4 regions of the Staphylococcus saprophyticus subsp. saprophyticus ATCC 15305 genome follow, and region 2 is predicted to be linked to each of the others. Evidence: riboswitches for the same ligand, from Rfam matches in the RefSeq annotation. Region 2 holds a riboswitch; each other region holds the start of a gene.
What was found. Region 2 has a riboswitch for S-adenosylmethionine ahead of SSP_RS02810 (Na+/H+ antiporter NhaC family protein). Riboswitches for the same ligand answer to the same signal wherever they lie in the genome.
Positions count from the first base shown of each region.

Region 1: another riboswitch for S-adenosylmethionine. It lies ahead of metK (methionine adenosyltransferase); the one in region 2 lies ahead of SSP_RS02810 (Na+/H+ antiporter NhaC family protein).
Region 3: another riboswitch for S-adenosylmethionine. It lies ahead of SSP_RS01210 (MetQ/NlpA family ABC transporter substrate-binding protein); the one in region 2 lies ahead of SSP_RS02810 (Na+/H+ antiporter NhaC family protein).
Region 4: another riboswitch for S-adenosylmethionine. It lies ahead of SSP_RS09375 (methionine ABC transporter ATP-binding protein); the one in region 2 lies ahead of SSP_RS02810 (Na+/H+ antiporter NhaC family protein).

Region 1 covers NC_007350.1:1,010,065-1,015,025, reverse strand. Annotated here, with positions in the region: gene SSP_RS05040 (fluoride efflux transporter FluC) at 1-212, shown strand, start outside; gene SSP_RS05035 (aldo/keto reductase) at 483-1,319, opposite strand; gene SSP_RS05030 (nuclease-related domain-containing protein) at 1,489-2,397, opposite strand; gene metK (methionine adenosyltransferase) at 2,496-3,692, opposite strand; SAM riboswitch class I at 3,803-3,914, opposite strand; gene pckA (phosphoenolpyruvate carboxykinase (ATP)) at 4,081-4,961, shown strand, end outside.
Region 2 covers NC_007350.1:613,959-618,919, reverse strand. Annotated here, with positions in the region: gene SSP_RS02815 (SRPBCC family protein) at 1-420, opposite strand, end outside; gene SSP_RS02810 (Na+/H+ antiporter NhaC family protein) at 784-2,076, opposite strand; SAM riboswitch class I at 2,192-2,292, opposite strand; gene SSP_RS02805 (flavin reductase family protein) at 2,423-3,034, opposite strand; gene SSP_RS02800 (SDR family oxidoreductase) at 3,238-4,119, opposite strand; gene SSP_RS02795 (amidohydrolase) at 4,201-4,961, opposite strand, start outside.
Region 3 covers NC_007350.1:273,803-278,763, reverse strand. Annotated here, with positions in the region: gene SSP_RS01215 (L-lactate dehydrogenase) at 1-752, opposite strand, end outside; gene SSP_RS01210 (MetQ/NlpA family ABC transporter substrate-binding protein) at 796-1,614, opposite strand; SAM riboswitch class I at 1,704-1,810, opposite strand; gene SSP_RS01205 (CPBP family intramembrane glutamic endopeptidase) at 1,956-2,711, opposite strand; gene panE (2-dehydropantoate 2-reductase) at 2,925-3,842, shown strand; gene SSP_RS01195 (HTH domain-containing protein) at 3,937-4,452, opposite strand; gene SSP_RS01190 (amino acid ABC transporter ATP-binding protein) at 4,796-4,961, opposite strand, start outside.
Region 4 covers NC_007350.1:1,946,543-1,951,503, forward strand. Annotated here, with positions in the region: gene SSP_RS09365 (MetQ/NlpA family ABC transporter substrate-binding protein) at 1-171, opposite strand, end outside; gene SSP_RS09370 (methionine ABC transporter permease) at 195-890, opposite strand; gene SSP_RS09375 (methionine ABC transporter ATP-binding protein) at 883-1,908, opposite strand; SAM riboswitch class I at 1,998-2,105, opposite strand; gene SSP_RS09380 (thioredoxin family protein) at 2,160-2,459, opposite strand; gene SSP_RS09385 (toprim domain-containing protein) at 2,456-2,848, opposite strand; gene gcvH (glycine cleavage system protein GcvH) at 3,114-3,494, opposite strand; gene SSP_RS09395 (arsenate reductase family protein) at 3,667-4,023, opposite strand; gene SSP_RS09400 (thioredoxin family protein) at 4,166-4,486, shown strand; gene SSP_RS09405 (nitroreductase family protein) at 4,586-4,961, opposite strand, start outside.

The sequences.
Region 1 (4,961 bases), 400 kb from region 2:
GACTACTTATGGGTATGTGTTTAAATATAAATTGGATTAATCCTTTTATTATCGTAGGCATACTGGGTGGATTAACTACATTTTCAACTTTGTCTTCCGAACTCGTTAAATTATTGACAACACCGAAACAAATCAATTTATTTATACTTTATTCTATTTTACAATATGGCGTTTCATTCGTAGCCTGCTTGTTGGGTTACTATCTTTTTTAAATCTTCTTAGCAACATACTAGATAATCTTCCATCCATAAATAAAACAGTCTGAGACCTTTAATGATGTCTCAGACTGTTTTTGATTATGATGTAAGTATAAAGCAACACACTTTATACTTAAACATCGATTCATGTATTCCAATTAAAGTAGCAGGACTTATACCTAAACTTCAGTCAAAGTAGCCCTCTATACTACAATCCATGTTTAGTGGAGCTAAGTCATCTTTATTAAAAAATCGGTTTCCACCTTATTTTTTTATTTCATCGACTTAGTGACCATTGTACCCTATTGGATCTGGTCCAATCCTTTTATCTTCATTCAGGCTATCTAATTTTTCAATTTGAGTTGGTGTTAAATTAAAATCAAAGACATTCAAATTTTCTTCAATTCTAGACGGTGTAACTGATTTTGGTATCACTACTACACCGTGTTCAATATTCCATCTTATAATGACTTGTGCTGGTGATTTTCCAACTTCTTCTGCTACTGATTTAACGGTTGCATCCTCTAAGATTTGTGCATTCATTAATGGTGACCACGATTCCATATGAATATTTTGTACTTCTAAATATCTTCTTAGTGATTCTTGTAACAAGTATGGGTGAAATTCAACTTGATTAATGACTGGTTTTATAGAAACCTGTGCCAATAATGCTTCTAAATGTTCAACATTAAAGTTACTCACACCAATATTTTTCACTTTATTATCTTTATATAAATCTTCCATCCCTTGCCAAGTGTCAATCATTAAAGCTTCATCAGTACCTGGCCAATGCATTAAATACAAATCAAGATAATCTAAGTTAAGTTTTTTTAGACTCGTTTCATATGCAGTTTCAACATTTTTGCGACCATAATCATCTAACCACAATTTTGATGTAATAAACAAATCACTTCTTTTCAGTCCTGTAGAAGCAAGACCTTCCGCAATACCTTCGCCAACTTTGTGTTCATTTTCATAAATCATGGCTGTATCGATATGTGTATAACCACTCTCAATCGCATGTTTAACCGACGCTTTACACTCATCGTTATTTTCAACACGGAACGTTCCTAAACCTACTATAGGCATTTCATTGCCATTATAAAAACTAATATTTTCCAAGTTAAAGTCCCCTTTTAGTTAAGTTAATGTTTATATTAATGAATATTACCAAAAATATAAATAATAATGCTTATAAATTTAAAAAGTCGAAATATTATTATATATGACAAAAAGCTACAGACAAAAGTGAACTGACTTTGTCTGTAGCTTTTTTATATCTCATAATATTCTAATTAAATGATTCGATTTCATCCATTACACGTTGTAAGTCTTCAACATTGTATTGAATGCGACCATGAAAGACAAATTTATTAAAGAATTCGTCTAATTGTTCTGGTCCTACTAAAACTTTTGAATTTGAACTTTGTGCATAATTTGTAATCGTAACATCGCCATCATTTTTAGGGTTGAAGTATAAGATAGTTGTTGGTGTAAATTTTAAATTTAATTCTGTTTGGATATCACCAGCAAGTCTTTCAATTTCATCTAAATGCGTCGTGTAATTAACAAATGATAAAGCATCTTTATCTTCATTTTGATCTAAGACAAGTGTTTGTGGAACTTGACCATCAAGATCTAATGTATTAAATACTTGTTCCATCATCGGCTGTTCTTTAAATTGTGCAGCACTTACGCCATTATACACATGACCTTTAAGCAATTGTGAATCAATGATATATAAACCTGTACGTGTTAGGACTAAGTGACTGATACGTTGCACATCACCAAACTCATTCCTTGGTAAAAAAATATTTGCCATAATATGCATATCTTCTGGACGAATTCTTTTCTCATTTACAAGTCGTTCGCGAATACCTATTAATCTCATATCAGTTACATATTCACTTTGATTTTTAGAGAATAATTTTAATGCATCAATTTCTCTATCTTTAGAATTAACCACAGCCGTATATTCTTCTTTTTGTTTTGTTACCGTTTTTTTATTTTCAATTCTTTCTTTTTCTAGCTCTTCTTCATGCTCATCGCTCAGTTGTTGCTCTCTTGATTTATATTGCGCTTCAACTTTTTCTTGCGCTTTTTTCTTACTTTTTAAAGCAACAATAAATAAAATCAAACAAATGACTGCTACGACAATTGCCACGATTAAACCAATCTCTATTGGTCCAAATGAATTCATAACAAAAACGCTCCTTTATGTGTTCAGTAACTTAATTATAATAGATATGCGCATCGTATTCGATAGTAAAGTTTAAAATTTAAACATTTTGTCTCAGTTTAAGCTTTGACACTATCTTTTAATAAGTTAACTTTATCTAATTTTTCCCATGGTAATAGCACATCAGTACGTCCAAAATGACCATATGCAGCTGTTTGTTTATAAATTGGATGTTTTAAATCAAGCATTTTAATAATTCCGGCAGGTCTTAAATCAAAATGTTTTCTTACAGCTTCTACTAATTCATATTCACTGACTTTACCAGTACCAAATGTATCTATTGAAATTGAAACCGGTTCAGCAACACCAATCGCATACGCTAATTGTACTTCACATTTTTCAGCCAATTGAGCTGCAACAATATTTTTAGCTACATAACGTGCAGCATATGCAGCTGAGCGGTCAACTTTAGTTGGATCCTTACCACTGAAGCATCCACCACCATGACGTGCATATCCACCATATGTGTCCACGATGATTTTACGACCTGTTAGTCCTGCATCTCCTTGAGGACCGCCGATTACAAATCTACCAGTTGGGTTAATATAAAATTTCGTCTGTTCATCTAATAATGACTCTGGCACTGTTGGATAAATAACGTGTGTTTTAATATCATCTTTAATTTGATCCAATTCAATATCTTCAGCATGTTGTGTAGATAAAACAATAGTATCTATTCGAACTGGTTTATCTTGTTCATCATATTCAACTGTCACTTGAACTTTTCCATCAGGACGCAAGTATTTTAAAATTTCATCTTTACGTACGTCAGATAAACGTTTAGCTAACTGATGTGATAAGAAAATGGGTAACGGCATATACGTATCTGTTTCATTAGTTGCATAACCAAACATCAAGCCTTGATCTCCTGCACCCGTAGCTTCAATTTCCGCTTCAGAAGCTTCGTCGCGATATTCTAAAGCTGTATCTACACCTTGTGCGATGTCAGGAGATTGTTCGTCAATTGCTGTTAATACAGCCATCGTTTGGCTGTCGTAACCGAATTTCGCACGTGTGTAACCTATTTCTTTAATTGTTTCTCTAACTACTTTTGGTATATCAACATAAGTTGTTGTTGAAATTTCTCCTGAAATTAAAGCCATACCTGTGGTTACAGTCGTTTCACAAGCCACACGTGCATTTGGGTCATCTTTTAAAATTTCATCTAAAATCGCATCCGATACTTGATCAGCAATCTTGTCCGGATGCCCTTCTGTTACAGATTCTGAAGTAAACAATCTTTTATTATATGTCATAATTTGCTCCTTTAGTTTTAAATTACGAAAATTCTCTCTCTGTTGAGCTCATTAAAAAAGGCCTTCTACACTATAGTAAATAGAGAGAAGGCCCTTTATACGTCCATTCGCTCTTATCGTTCAGACGCTATTTGTCTGCAAACGGTTTGGCACCTTTCTTCAATTAAGAAGAGGTTGCTGGGCTTCATTGGGTCCATGTCCCTCCGCCACTCAGGATAAGAGAATCCGTTAATTTATATAGTACCTAATCTAACATATAATGTCAATTTTACATTTATTAATATTTATTTAAAATTCCTTTGAAATTGGTGTGGACTATTAATCTATATATGTTATACTCTGTAATTGTAAAGGCTTACATCAACTAAATAGCGTGGAGGGATCAAGTATGGCGGTAGATACATACACTTATACAAGCAAAATTGAAAGCATTTTAGACAAGCAATCTTCATTATTTCAATTATCTACAACTCAGTTGTATAATAAAATTTTAGAAAATAATGAAGGCGAACTAACGGAATTAGGCGCCATCAATGCAAAAACTGGTAAATATACTGGTCGTTCACCAAAAGATAAGTTTATTGTCACTGAGCCATCTTATAGAGATGACATCGATTGGGGCAACATAAACCAACCTATCGAAGAAGAAAAATTTCTAAATTTATATGATAAAGTATTAAACTATCTTGATAAGAAAGATGAGCTTTATGTTTTTAACGGTTATGCAGGTAGCGATGAAGATTCACAGTTAAAACTCACTGTTGTTAATGAATTGGCTTGGCATAATTTGTTCGCTCAAAACATGTTCATCCGTCCAAGTACAAATGAAGAAGCTCAAGAAATCAAACCAAACTTCACTATTATTTCTGCACCTCACTTCAAAGCAGACCCATCCATAGATGGTACAAATTCAGAAACCTTCATTATCACATCATTTAAACATAAAGTAATCCTAATAGGTGGAACTGAATATGCTGGTGAAATGAAAAAAGGAATCTTCTCCGTAATAAACTACTTACTACCTAAAGACGACATTATGAGTATGCATTGTTCAGCAAATGTTGGCGAAAAAGGCGACGTAGCTCTATTCTTTGGTTTATCAGGTACTGGAAAGACAACACTTTCTGCTGACCCTACACGTAAACTCATCGGTGATGATGAGCATGGATGGAATAATAACGGTATCTTCAACATCGAAGGTGGCTGTTACGCAAAAGCAATTAATCTATCACAGAAAAAAGAACCACAAATTTATGATGCTATTAAATA
Region 2 (4,961 bases):
TTTTTTCTTTTGCTTATATTCTAATGTTGTAAGTCTACGTTCTCTAGGAACATACGCAGTATAATTGAAAATCATTTGTGTGATGCCAGGTTCTCTTTCGAATATTTCAACTTCTATCGTATCTTCAGAATCACTTAGCTCTGGCATACCTATGGTCATTACAATATATTCAAAAGGCGTTAACGTACGATATGATCCTTGAATTTTATTTTCTTTGCCTTTTCTTACATCAATAATCGTATAGTTTCCATTTTGTTCAGCATCTACTTGGATTGATTTATTTGTTCTTTCTGTTGTCATAAACCATTGTTTAAGAAAACGTTCATCTGTCCACGCTTGATATAACAATTCTGGTTCAACTTTAAATAATCGTTCAAGACGTATCTCAACATTTTCATTCTCTACATTATATTTAGCCACGATGGATTGTTCACCTACTTTCACTCTTATTTCTATTCTAACGCATTATACAAGACTTCTAAACTATAATCATGCGAAATATGAGTGGTTTGTATGATTTTATCAAACTTTCAACAACTTTATTTTATCGTTAATAGTCAGTAAACGTCAAAATTTTGCATTCTTAAATCTTTAACAATTAGGATTAAACTTAATAAAGCATCGTGTACTACGCCGTTAGTCTATACTTAAAAAAGAGAGTCAGAAATCAAATGATACATAAGATTCCGCACTCTCTCAATTTATATTAAACTTAACAATTTTGCATGACGACTGTTAATCATCCATACATATGAAATATTCACTTCACATGATTGTTAGGGTTTATTTCTTGTCCAATCTCGGCAATCTAAAGGCGATAGCAATCAGACCACAAATCCCTAATATCATCGGATAAATCGCATACGGTACCAATTCAAACGGTGATATAGATGCCACACCTGCTGCTGCAATAAGCTGTGGACTATACGGTAATAGTCCTTGGAAACAGCTTGCAAACATATCTAGAATACTTGCTGATTTACGCGGATCTACACCATATTCATCTGAAATGTCTTTAGCTAATGGCCCTGCCATTAATATAGAAATCGTATTATTAGCAGTTGAAATATCGGCCACACTCACTAAGCCAGCAATTCCTAGTTCTGCGCCACGCTTAGATTTCACTCTATTACGCACAAAATTAAGTAACCATGTAATACCACCATTGTGTTGTATCAATGCCACTAGACCACCAATTAATAGTGCAATAATGGCAATATCCTCCATGCCAATAATCCCTTTAGAAATAGAGCTTAATAACCCAATCCAATCAAAGGTACCATAAAATAAACCTATAATTGCTGAAAGTATAATACCGCCAATAAGTACAATAATAACGTTGACGCCGAATAATGCGAGTATGAGTACAAATAAATAAGGTACTACTTTTATAAGATCATAATCGTAGCTCTTAGATGCATCAATTTGTGCTCCATTTGTTAAAAACCAAAGTACAATGACAGTAAATATGGCACCAGGTAACACGATTTTGATATTCACCTTAAACTTATCACTCATTTTTGTTTTTTGAGTTCTTACCGCAGCTATCGTTGTATCTGAAATCATTGATAAATTATCACCAAACATCGCCCCACCTACGACCGTCGCCATAGTGATGGCTGCAGAGACATCCGCCTGTTGGCTTAGTCCAAAGCCAACAGGCGCTATAGCTGCTACAGTGCCCACGGATGTACCCATAGAAAGTGACACGAACATACATATCACGAATAAACCTACAATGATTAAATTCTCAGGAATCAAAGATAGTCCCAAATTCACTGTAGATTTTACGCCACCCATATCTTCAGTTGTTTGCGAAAACGCTCCTGCTAATAAGAAAATGAGCATCATTAGTATAATATTGGAATGTCCTGCACCCTTAGTAAAAATTTCAACTTTCTTTTGAAATGATTCTTTTCTATTTAATACAAGTCCCACAATTGTCGCTACTAGTATCGCAACATTTAGGGGCATTGTAGTGAAATCGCCGGTAATGATACCAACACCTAAAAACATACCCACAAAAATAATTAAAGGTATCAGTGCCCATGCATTACCTTTCTTTGTCTCCTCCATACAAAACCAACTTTCCTTTAAGTTCAAACAGAACATCAATTTTTCTACCATTAAATAAACTTACTCAAATAAAAAACTCTTTCCAATTGAAGAAAGAGTAAACTTTGTACATTTATTCTTATCTTCTAGCATAAATGATGCTACTGGAATTGGCACACGCATAATCATGTTGCCGAAGTATCCACAGGCCAGTCCCTCCACTTCTCTTGATAAGTTATTTAATTTATTTTTCACAGTACAATATTAAATTAGTTTCGTCAATTACTGTTTTAAATTCTTGCTTAAACTTTAACAAATCTTAACAATTAGCTGATGAGCTAATGACTTCAGTCTTATCATTTATAAATTACTCTGTTGGTCGATTAATCGTAAATGATTGTCCTAATGCTGCATAATCATTTCCAGCTAAACGTGCCACAGGCGCTAATGCTTGTGCATCTATTTTACTATCATCAAAGTAAACTGCCTCATCAATGTGATACATCACAACCTCACCAATGATTAAATCTGATCCTTCTTGAGCATCGCCTAATGTAACGATTTGATTTAGTTTGCATTCCATTCGAATTTTGGCTTGTTCCACACCTGGTACAGGCACGACTTCTGATTTCACACATGTCAACTGCGTTCTTTCTAATTCATTTAGTGTTCTGTCTATAGGTGCAGCCGTTTTATTTTTTTGTTCTACAGTCATTTCATCTGTAATATGAACTACAAATGAGCCTGTTTCTTCAATATTTAACGATGTATCTTTGCGCTTTCCTTGTGAACGTGCAGTAGAAATCATAATCATAGGAGGTGCGCTGCATACAACATTAAAAAAACTGAACGGTGCAGCATTTAAATTCCCATCTTTATCCTGTGTTGTCACAAATGCAACTGGTCTTGGAATAACACTACCACTTAATAATTTATAATTCTGTTGTTTCGTTAATGTGTTTGCGTTATATTGTTTCATCCACATTTATACTCCTTTTAAAAATAATAAAAAAGCGAGACAGAAACCAAACATTGAATTTGATTTCTCAATCTCGCCCATATAACGTCGGCTATATGACTCATTGTAATATTCGCTTATCAATCTAGAAGTCACAGGGTTTAGATGATACAACTTTAATGTGATTGAATCATCTCCACATTAGCTGTGACGTTTCATATAACCTAGTCTAACTGAGTACCACCTGTCACACCATATACTTGACCTGTTGTATAACTGGATTCTTCAGCTGCCAAGTGTACATATGTGCCTGATAATTCTACAGGTTGACCTGCTCTGCCCAAGACTTCCTTTTGTCCAAAGCTCGGAATTTTAGATTGCGGTTGACCGCCAGAAATTTGTAATGGTGACCAAAATGGTCCTGGCGCAACACAATTCACACGAATGCCTTTCGCACCGAGTTCTTCGGATAGACTTTTCGTTAATGAAATAATCGCAGCTTTTGAAGCAGCATAATCATGTAAAATTGGGCTTGGATTGTAACCTTGAACTGAAGAGGTCAGCGTAATGGTTGCACCAGCTTGTAAATAATCTACTGCTTTTTGAACTGTCCAAAATATTGGATAAACATTCGTCTCAAATGTTTCTGAAAACGAAGCTGTGTCAAAACCTTTTATGCTTTCTCTATATTGTTGATGACCGGCGACGATGGTTACATTGTCTAACCCGCCAAGTTCGTTGTAAGCTGTTTCAACTAAATCGTAATTAAATTGTTCATCTCTAATGTCACCTGGAATTAAGACAGCTTTTCTTCCTGCTGCTTCAATGACTTGTTGTACTTCTTCTGCATCTTGTTGTTCTGCTGGAAGATAATTAATTGCTACATCAGCGCCTTCCTTAGCGTAAGCAATAGCTGCTGCTCTGCCTATAGCTGAGTCTCCACCAGTAACTAACATTTTATAATCATTTAAACGACCATAACCAGTATAGGATGTTTCACCGCAATCAGGCTTTGGATCTAACTTACTTTGTAAACCTGGAACTGGTTGTTCTTGTTTTGGAAAATCTTTATTTGAAAATTTAGTTCTTGGATCTTGACCTGCCATTATGAACACTCCTTAAATTATGAACTAGTTATTAAATACCCAACATTTCTATTGTCTAATACATAATTTAAGTATATTGCCTTAATTTTCATTCAATAATTTTTGTACAAAAGTAACAAAATAGTCAGGTACTTTTTCTAAAATACGTTCATCTGGGTCATATTTTGGATGATGCAAATCATATTCACTATTAGAACCAATAAAGACAAATACACTTGGATACTTATTAGAAAAACCAGAAAAATCTTCGCCAATCGTCAACGGTTTATCCATAACACTGACATTGTATCCAACTTCTTTGGCAATTGCTATTGCATCATTTGTTAATTGCTCATCATTAACCACAGCACCGGGCAAGCGGTGATAAGACGTTTCAATGTCTACGCCAAATACTTCAGCAAGTCCGCTTCCAATGGCTCTTAATCTTTCTTCAATCAGTACACGTTTATCTTCATCAAAACTTCTCACAGTACCTTGCACATAGGCTTCGTCTGCAATAACATTCCATGTATTCCCACATGATACTTCTCCAATTGTAACAACTGCATTATCAAATGCTGATAAATTTCTACTCACAATAGACTGAACACTATTAATCAACTGTCCCAATACAATCATTGGGTCTTTACCTTGTTCTGGTTTAGCAGCATGCGCACCTTTACCTTTAATTTTAAATTCGAAACGGTCTACAGAAGATGTGATAACCCCCGATTTAACCGCAAATTCTCCAATATCTAACGTTGGATAATTATGATAACTTAACACGGCTTTCGCACCGTCAATTGCACCTGTATTAGCAACTTTCACTGCGCCATAGCCCAATTCTTCTGCAGCTTGAAAAA
Region 3 (4,961 bases), 340 kb from region 2:
GTAATTGTTCTCTGATCCAATGCAATGGACTGTATCAAAAATGATGTCACTTTTGATATCGCTGCGTTGGTCCACCCTTTTTGGTAAAAAACATCCATCGACACTTCGTTGATAATGGACGATATGTGTGACTTATCAATTGCTGGACGGTCACTTAATGCCTCAAATTCCGATAGTTCCATACCATGAATATGCACTTTACTCCACACGGGGATTGCATGTTGACCATGTTCCCCAATGACAAAAGCTTCCACATTATTTGGATCAATTTGATAATGATCGGCTATAATTGTTTTAAATCTTGATGTCTCTAGAGCCGTACCCGTACCAATAATTTTATGGGCTGGGTAATCTATTTGATTTGCAAAGTAAACCATAGAATCTACAGGATTAGATATCAGAATCACAACCGCCTCTTGCGTCACTTCAGCTATTTGGGACATTATGCCCTTAATGATGTCGTGATTTCCTTGCGCTAATAATGTACGGTCACCATTATTTTTATCGGTTGCTTCACTCGCAGCTATGACGATAAAGTCTGCATCCGTTAAGTCTTGATAGACACCGCTACGAATCTTGATATGTGCAGTATTTATCAGTCCTTGCGAGTGAATATGGTCAAGTGCTTCACCACTTGCCACGTCCGCTCTATCATCAATTAAAATAATCTCTGAAAACAAATTCAGTTGCTGTACATCTGTAAGTACTTGCGTACCCACTTTTCCTAAACCAATAATACCTAGCTTAGACATAATCGAATCACCTTCCTCTTCAATCTATATATTACATGATTATTTATTTTTCATACGGAATAACATCTTGTCCATATTTATCAGTTATAAATTTCTTCATCTCTTTAGATTGTAAAACTTTCATAAGTTCTTTGAATTTTTTATCGTTTTTATGTCCTTCTTGTACGGCAACAATATTCGCAAATGGTGATGATTTTCCTTCTATAGCAATTGCATCTTTATGTGGTGTTAGACCATTATCAATCGCATAATTAGAATTCATTATCACTGCTGCGCCTTCTTTACTATTATAAGTTTTAGGTAAGAATTCCGCACCTTGCTTGTTATTAAATTTCAAATCTTTTTTATTTTCTACAATGTCATCAAACTTAGCATCTTCAATACTGACACCTTTTTTAATTTTGATTAAGCCTTTATCAACAAAGAATGACAAGAAACGACCTTCTTCAGCAGGATTGTTTGATACATAAATGGTAGAACCTTTAGGGATATCTTTAATGTCTTTATATTTTTTACTATAAACGCCCATCGGTGTCGTGAACACTTTCCCGGCTTCTTCTATTTTATAATTATGGTCTTTCTTTTCTGCTTTAAGATACGGTGTATGTTGAAATGCATTCGCATCAACATCTCCTTTATCTAATAATTTATTAGGAACCTTATAATCATTAACTGTTTTTATTTTTAAATCATAGCCTTTCTTTTTCATTTCTTCTTTTGCATGTTCAAGTACGACGCCATGGGGCGCTGGCGAAGCAGCAATCGTAATTTCCTTATCCTCTTTTTCACCATTCGATTTACCACATGCTGCTAGTATAATCGTTAACACAAACAATGATCCTAAAATAAACCATTTTCTCATAATACTTTCACTCCTTAAAAATTTGTTTCAACGTACTTATATGTATAAAAAAACTTTCTCTTAATAAATCAAGAGAAAGTTTGCACTTTCTCTCATCTCCAAAAGTTAAATAACTTTTTGTGACTTAGCACCATTTCGAAAAATCGACGGTTGCTGGGTTTCATCGGGCACATCCCTCCACCACTCTTGATAAGAGTCAATCATATTTATGTTTAGTGGTTTAATCCTAGCATTATGCTCAAGATTAGTCAATGAGTTTTTAGAAAATTCTAAACACTAACACGATAAAATATACCTGTCCTTCACAAAGAAGACAGGTATATCACTAAGAATTATGTAAATTACATGATAATCATGAAAATATACGCTAATAAATTATTCAAAGCATGTAACGCAATGGCTACAGCTAAACTACGCTGCGATTTCATATATACATATACAATACCAACTGCTATGGCAAGATACATCACAATTTCTAATGGAGATTTAGCTTCTGTTACATGTAAAGATGCAAACACAATAATTGAAATAACAGACATAACATAGAAATTTAATTTCTTTCCTAATTCGCCAATAATTAAATGTCTAAATAAAAATTCTTCTGTCATTGGTGCAATAATTACAATTGAGAAAAAAGCTAATATGGTTGATACAGGCGTAGCAAACATTTCCTCCACCATTTTGTCATTTTGTGTTTCTTCAAATTTCCAATGTTCTGGTGCGAATGCATTTACTAAATATGGATAAATTTCTTTAAACACTATAATAACGATAAATGTAATGACAATGAGTTTCCAGTGTTGCTTAATATTTTGTAGCCCCTGTTTCCACGATTGTCTAAATGAATGTCTATGGAATAAAATCCATAACGCGAATATAATTATAAAGGCAATCATTTCCATTAATATGCCTGGCGTACCTGAAAAGTTAGCATTAAAGTTAGCGTTATTTTTCCCTTGCGTTTCATTGATTCCAATCATGATTGTTAAGATGACTATAGATAAACAAAAATTACCTATCAAATAAATAAACGGTAGTAGAAAATCTTTCCCTTGCATATCTTTCCACTGATACTTATGATCATTTTTAAACGACATTGGAACCCCTCCATGTTTTTAATTAGTGAACACTTATTACATTGCACAAATTTTATTGTTTTCAAATATATATTTAAAAATAAAATATACTGTCCCAACTACATCTATTGAATTATTTGAAAATTATTTTCATATGCGTATATGCCCCTCAAATGTGGTATATATACATCAATTAACAAATCAACACACATAGCGTATAAGGAGTTGTATTCAATGCGTATATTAGTATTAGGTGCTGGCGGTATCGGAGGCTATTTTGGAGGCAGATTAGCCGAAAGCGGACAGAACGTGACATTCTTAGTAAGACCCAAACGCAAGTCATTTTTAGAAAGAAATGGATTAGCCATCCACAGTGAGCAGGGAGATTATCATTTCAATCCTCAACTCATTACAAAAGACGATCGCGTAGCGCCTTTCGATGTTATTTTACTTTCTTCTAAATCCTATCATTTAGAGCAAGCCATGACAGATTTGAAACCATTTGTCGATGGTCATACTGCCATCATTCCATTATTAAACGGCGTCGCACATATTCCACAATTACAATCTATCTTTGGTAAAGACAAAGTTATGGGTGGCTATTGTGTGATAGAAACAACATTAGATAGTATGGGAGAAATCATACAAACAAGCCCTTTTGATAAACTCTTTTTTGGAGAACTAGATGGAAGTAAAAGTGAACGCGCACAAAAAATTGCACAAGCATTTTCTGAAACAAAGGCAGAATTCAAATTAAGCACTTCAATCGAACAAGGCATGTGGCACAAATATTTAATGATTACTGTGTTATCCAGTATCACAACATTAATGCATGCGCCTATTGGTCCTATTCGAGACAGTGATGGTGGCATTAACTTCGTTCGCTCTTTATACAATGAAGTCGCTTCGATAATGCGTGCACATCGAGCGCCACTCGCAGACGATATTGTATCACAATATATGACATCATTTAATCAGTTATCATACCATTTTAAGACTTCTATGCAACGTGACATGGAAAAAGGATTAAATATTGAAACAGGTCACTTACAAGGTTATTTATTAAACTTAGCCGATACGTACCAAATTGACGCCCCATTACTTAAATGCGTCTACCAAAACCATAAAGTCTATAAAGAAATGCTTAAATAATATAAACAGATCACAAATCTGAAATACAACAGCGCATGTCATCTTTATTATGAGATGACATGCGCTGTTTAAAGTTAAGTCGATAAATGCAATATTATTTTAGTTTTGACATATATTGATAAGCTGTTACGCCATATCGATATTTAAATACCTTATTTAAATGCGCTAAATCTACGAAAGCACATTCTGCTATAGCAAGATAGTCATGCTGCTCTAACCAATTTTGAACGCTTTTCAAATCTTCCACAATCGTTCGTCTTGAAACAGATACGGTGGTCGCAAGCACTTGTGATGATGTCGGCGTATTGGCTTCAAGTAATTTTAACGTTATATATAACAAGCGCTCTTCTTTTGCATAATGTATTGTATGCGTTGTCGATTTATGTGCAAAGCGCTTTAACTGTTCTGGTGTTGTGGTTATTTTGACCCCCTCTTGCTTAGTCCTTTGAATAATTAAACCTAGGTTACTTGCCATATCTTCAATGTATTCAAGATCGTACTGTATCGTTCTTTCTGTAACATTAAAGTGCGTTGCTAAATGATGAATTTGCACAAAAGTTTCACATTCAAGTATGAACATTAAAATATGATACTGTCGCTTACTTAACATATTAGCAACCTCCTCGCCTCTTTATTGTAAACGCTTTCTAAAGATGATAGATGTGTAATCTCTTTCGTCTTTAAATGCGAAAAGTTGCACATCAAATAAAAAAATCATTATATTTTTAAATTATAAAGTTCAAAGTACATATATGATATCGTTTTATAAAAAAAAGCCCGGACATAACTAAATGTCTCGGACTCACCTTATTTAGGCAATCATATATTCTATTGAAAATACATCGCTATCACTTTTAAAAATGCTATTCTTCAGACTGCCTAATCATCCTTGTCAGTATATATAACAAGGCAATCGTTTTATCATAATACTTTCACTAAACTTTCTTTCAACGTTAAACTTCACGAATCATATTTAAAAATCTTTGTAGTTCAGCGCTTTGTGGATGATTAAAGATTTGCTCTGGAGGCCCAGATTCTCCAATTACACCATCATGTATAAATACAATCTTGTTAGATACTTCTTTAGCAAATCGCATTTCATGCGTCACGATAATCATT
Region 4 (4,961 bases), 1.2 Mb from region 2:
ATCATAACCTTTATCTTTTAATAACGGTTTTGCTTTTTCAAGAATTTCAGCGTGTGGCGCTGGTGAAGCACCAACAGTAATCGTCTTATCTTTACCGCCACCACCGTTACCACATGCAGCTAGAACAAGCGCAAGCACAACGACCGAAGCTAAACTTAATAACTTTTTCATATAAAAATCTCCCCTTTATGAATTTATCTTTTATCAATTTTATTTGTTGCCCAATCACCAATAAATTGAATAATGAACACAATAATAAGTATTAAAATAGTTGAAACAAATATGACATCATTTTGATTACGTGTGAATCCTGTTAAATAAGCTAAGTTACCTAAACCACCTGCACCGATGACACCTGCAACTGCTGTAGAACCAACTAATGCGATGGCTGTCACTGTGATGCCAGATACTAATGCTGGCATTGCTTCTGGTAAAAGTACTTTTCTCACTACAGTCCAAGTACTCGCTCCCATTGACCAAGCCGATTCGATTACACCTTTATCAATTTCTTTAAATGCGATTTCCACTAATCTTGCATAGAATGGTGCTGCACTGATGATTAATGCTGGCAATGCACCTGTAGGACCACTGATTGTGCCTAATACTAAACTTGTAAATGGAATTAACAATAAGATTAAAATGATAAACGGAATCGCTCTGAATAAATTCACAATGAATGAAACAATGCTATAAAATACTCTAGCGACTGGTGACTTACTTTTAGCTGATAAAAAGAGCAAGACACCTAAAATAATTCCTAAAACAAATGCAAATATTGTTGCTATTACCGTCATATAGATGGTTTCATATGTTGCAACCCAAACTTCTTCCCAGCTTACGTTTGGCATTGTAAACATTTCTCGGAGGATATCGCTTAATGAATTACCCATGTTTAACCACCTCCACAGATACATGTTGTGCCTCTAAATCATTTTTGAATTTTTCAAATTTTTCTGAATTTGCAACGGCAAATTGTATGATTAAAAATCCGATAGAACCGTCTTTTGTATGTTTAATATTAGCTTCCAAAATATTGACATCTAAATTGTGTGTCTTCGTTATGTATGACACTAATGGTTCCGTTGCGTTGTTCCCAGTAAAATTCAAACGCACAACGTAATCATTTTCATTAAGTGACACGAGTTCACTAATTGATTCGTCGAAGTCATCATTTAAGTCATCCTTCACAAAGCGTTTTGTCACATCGTGTTGTGGATTTTCGAATACACTTGAAACTTTGCCTTGTTCTATCACTTTACCATTTTCCATTACTGCAACTTCATCGCAAATACGTCTAATGACATGCATTTCATGTGTAATAATAACGATGGTTAAGTTTCTTTCTTCTTTTATTTTCAATAATAGTTCTAAGATTTCATCTGTTGTCTGTGGATCTAATGCACTTGTCGCTTCATCACATAATAATACAGATGGTTCGTTAGCTAATGCTCTCGCAATACCCACACGTTGTTTTTGCCCACCTGATAATTCTGAAGGATAAGCATCTTCTCTCCCTTTCAATCCGACCAATTCCACTAACTCAAGCGCACGTTGCTTGGCTTCTTGTCGTGAAATCCCTGCGATTTCTAATGGGAATGTAATATTGTTTAATACAGTACGTGACCATAATAAATTGAAATGTTGAAAAATCATACTCACTTTTTGACGTTTTTTTCTTAAGTCCGATTTTGATAGCTTACCTATAGTGTCACCATCTATAATAACGTCTCCTGATGTTGGTTGCTCAAGATGATTTAAAAGTCTTATTAATGTACTTTTCCCCGCACCTGAAAAACCAACAACACCAAAAATTGAGCCTGATTGAATACTTAAATCAACATGATCTACAGCAAGTACGTCCTGTTTTTTCGTTTTGTACCTTTTGACTATTTGATTTAACTCAATCATTCTGTTGCCTCCTCGTATTGCTTTGTTTCAATTAAATAAAAAATGCTTTCCCTATGTTCATTGAAGAATAGAGAAAGCAACGTTTGCTTCTCTCATCTTCTAAAGTTTCTATGAACTTTATGTGAATTGGCACCATTTCTGTTACAGACGGTTGCCGGGCTTCAAAGGGCACATCCCTCCACCTCTCGTGATAAGAGTTTCGTTATTTAATTATTTTTAATCCTACCATCGCACTAATGATTCGTCAATAATTATTTTAAATTTTCTAACAAATTAGGGACGGATTGAAATGCGTAAATTCTTTTTTGCTCTTCACCTTTTGACATCAACATCAACACAGGTACAGATTGTATTTCATGTTCCTGACTAAAATCTGGATGAAAATTCAAATCGATTTTAGTAATTGGTAATTTTAATATTTCATTAGCAATGTCTAACATTCTTTCAGAAACTTTACAGGTACCACATGTCGGTGTGTATCCAAATATAAGATATTTTTCCTGATTTATATGTTCATCTATATTGACGCGTTGTTGATTTGTTACCTTCATGTTAATAAACTTACCCTTTCAGCTATATAATCCAATTTCGCTTTAGCTACTTTTTCTTCATCCTTTACCGTAAACCCATGCTTTTCAAGCACTCTGGATAAATATCGTTTAGGACAACGTGCAACCTCACAATATTGTTTATCTATTCTTATATGTCTACTTTCACTTAAATATCGTTTAAACCATTTTCGAATTTTTTCACCTTCATCATCGGCATCGACAAGTATATACACTTGTTTATCGTATAATGTATCAATCATTTCATCAATTTTATCGACACCCATCGTACCATTAGTACAAATAATATCGATTGGTTGATCGATTACTTGTTTTACCCGCTTTTTGTCTGACTTTCCTTCTACAATAATTACTTGGTTTAGTATCGCCATGACATCCACCCTCTAAATGTTGATAGTAAATTTCTCTATTTAGTTCTTCACAATACTGAGTGACCATAAACATCCTTTACAGTTTTCTAATTTCATCTTATTATGGCAATCCATTTTTGTCAGCTAAATACACTTACCTACAACAAATGACTACGTCTGCATTTACAAAGTCTTAACAATTTTTTGATTAGTCTCATTTGAATATAGATAAAAAAAGGTAAAATAAAAACTCCAAGATAGTTATATCATGGAGTTCTATGTAATATTATTCACCAATCATTTCAGAATATTGTTCTGCTGACATTAATTCCTCTAATTGACTTTCGTCACTTAATTCAACTTTTACCATCCAAGCTTTTTCGTAAGGTGATTCATTTACGAATTCTGGACTGTCTTCTAGTTCTTCATTAGATTCTAAAACTTTACCTGATACTGGCGCATAAAGTTCTGAAACTGTTTTTACGGACTCAACACTACCAAACGTGTCGCCTTCATTAATTTCATCATCAACTTCTGGTAATTCAACGAATACGATATCGCCAAGTTCACCTTGTGCATATTCAGTGATACCAATTGTTACTGTATTACCTTCAACTTTTACCCACTCATGTTCTTTAGAATATTTTAATTCACTCGGTACTGCCACGAGAATCCCCTCCTAAATGTTTTTACATATTAATGATGCCATATGAATAGCATACAATCAACTATTTAATGGCATCTTTAAATTATTATAATGTTTTCGAAAAACACCGGTAAAGCGTTTTCATTATTTTGTCAAAATAATAGTCCAACGTAATTTAATCACCTTTATTATTTTATGACAACCAAGTTGCTTTATATTCGTCTTCTTTAAATCCAACAGTTACTTTGTCACCTGAAATCGCTAGCGGTCTTTTAACCAACATGCCATTGGCAGATAATAAATCTAACTTTTCATCATCTGTTAAATCTTTAAGTTTATCTTTTAAACCTAATTCACGATATTTAGCGCCATGCGTATTGAACAATTTATTAATATCGATATCAGTTACTTCTAGTATTTCTTTAAACTCATTTTTAGTTGGTGTATGCTGTACGATATCTATGGGTTCAAAACTCACACCGTAATCTTGTAAAAATTTAGCTGCTTTTTTACAAGTTGTACAATTAGGATATTGGTAAAATTTTATCATGATTCTGTACCTCCTATAACTAGTTATCACTAATATATCAAATTTGTTACAAAAACGCTCTAATTAATAAGCTGATTTTTTTTATAACATACAATCGTCCGTTATAATGGTATTACTAATATCAAAAAAAGGAGCAAAATCAATGAAACCTATTAACACAAATGATGCATTTAAAGAAACAATTCAAAGCGATAATCCAGTGATTGTAAAATTCGAAGCTGGTTGGTGCCCTGATTGTAAAGCAATGGATATGTGGATTGATCCAATTCAAGAAAAATACAATGATTATGGTTGGTTCACTGTTAACCGTGATGAATTAGAAGATGTTGCAGCAGAAAATGACGTTATGGGCATCCCTAGTTTACTCGTATTCAAAAATGGTGAAAAATTAGCACACCTACATTCTGCTAATGCGAAATCACCAGATCAAGTTGAATCATTTTTAGAAGAAACGTTTAAATAATCACTTAATTTTTAAACACTAAAAGGAAGCTGAAACATCTTTAGTTATGTTTCAGCTTCCTTTTTAATATGATGCAATGCATCACAGTACTTATAGCAATTAAAATTTTTCTATAATTTCATTAAAGTGACGCTCTCTATGAGGTAACTCGTCTTCTAAATCTGTTAAATATAACAAGCCCACTAATTTTTCATCATCTTTAACCCCAAAGAGTTCTCTAATTTCTGGTGTGAAAATATATGCAGGTGATTTCCAACATGTACCTATACCTGCTTCGTGTAATAACAGCATTAAATTTTGAGCAAATGCACCAAAAGCCATATGATTTTCCAAGTTTTCTTTTTGTCTAGGATCTTCTTTGACAATTAAAGCAAGCATACCACCTAAATGTGTGGCTACTTCATAATGGTTTTGCTGTTTTTTCTGTAAATTAGGAAATGCTATTTCTGATAATTGTTTACTCATATCTCCTAAT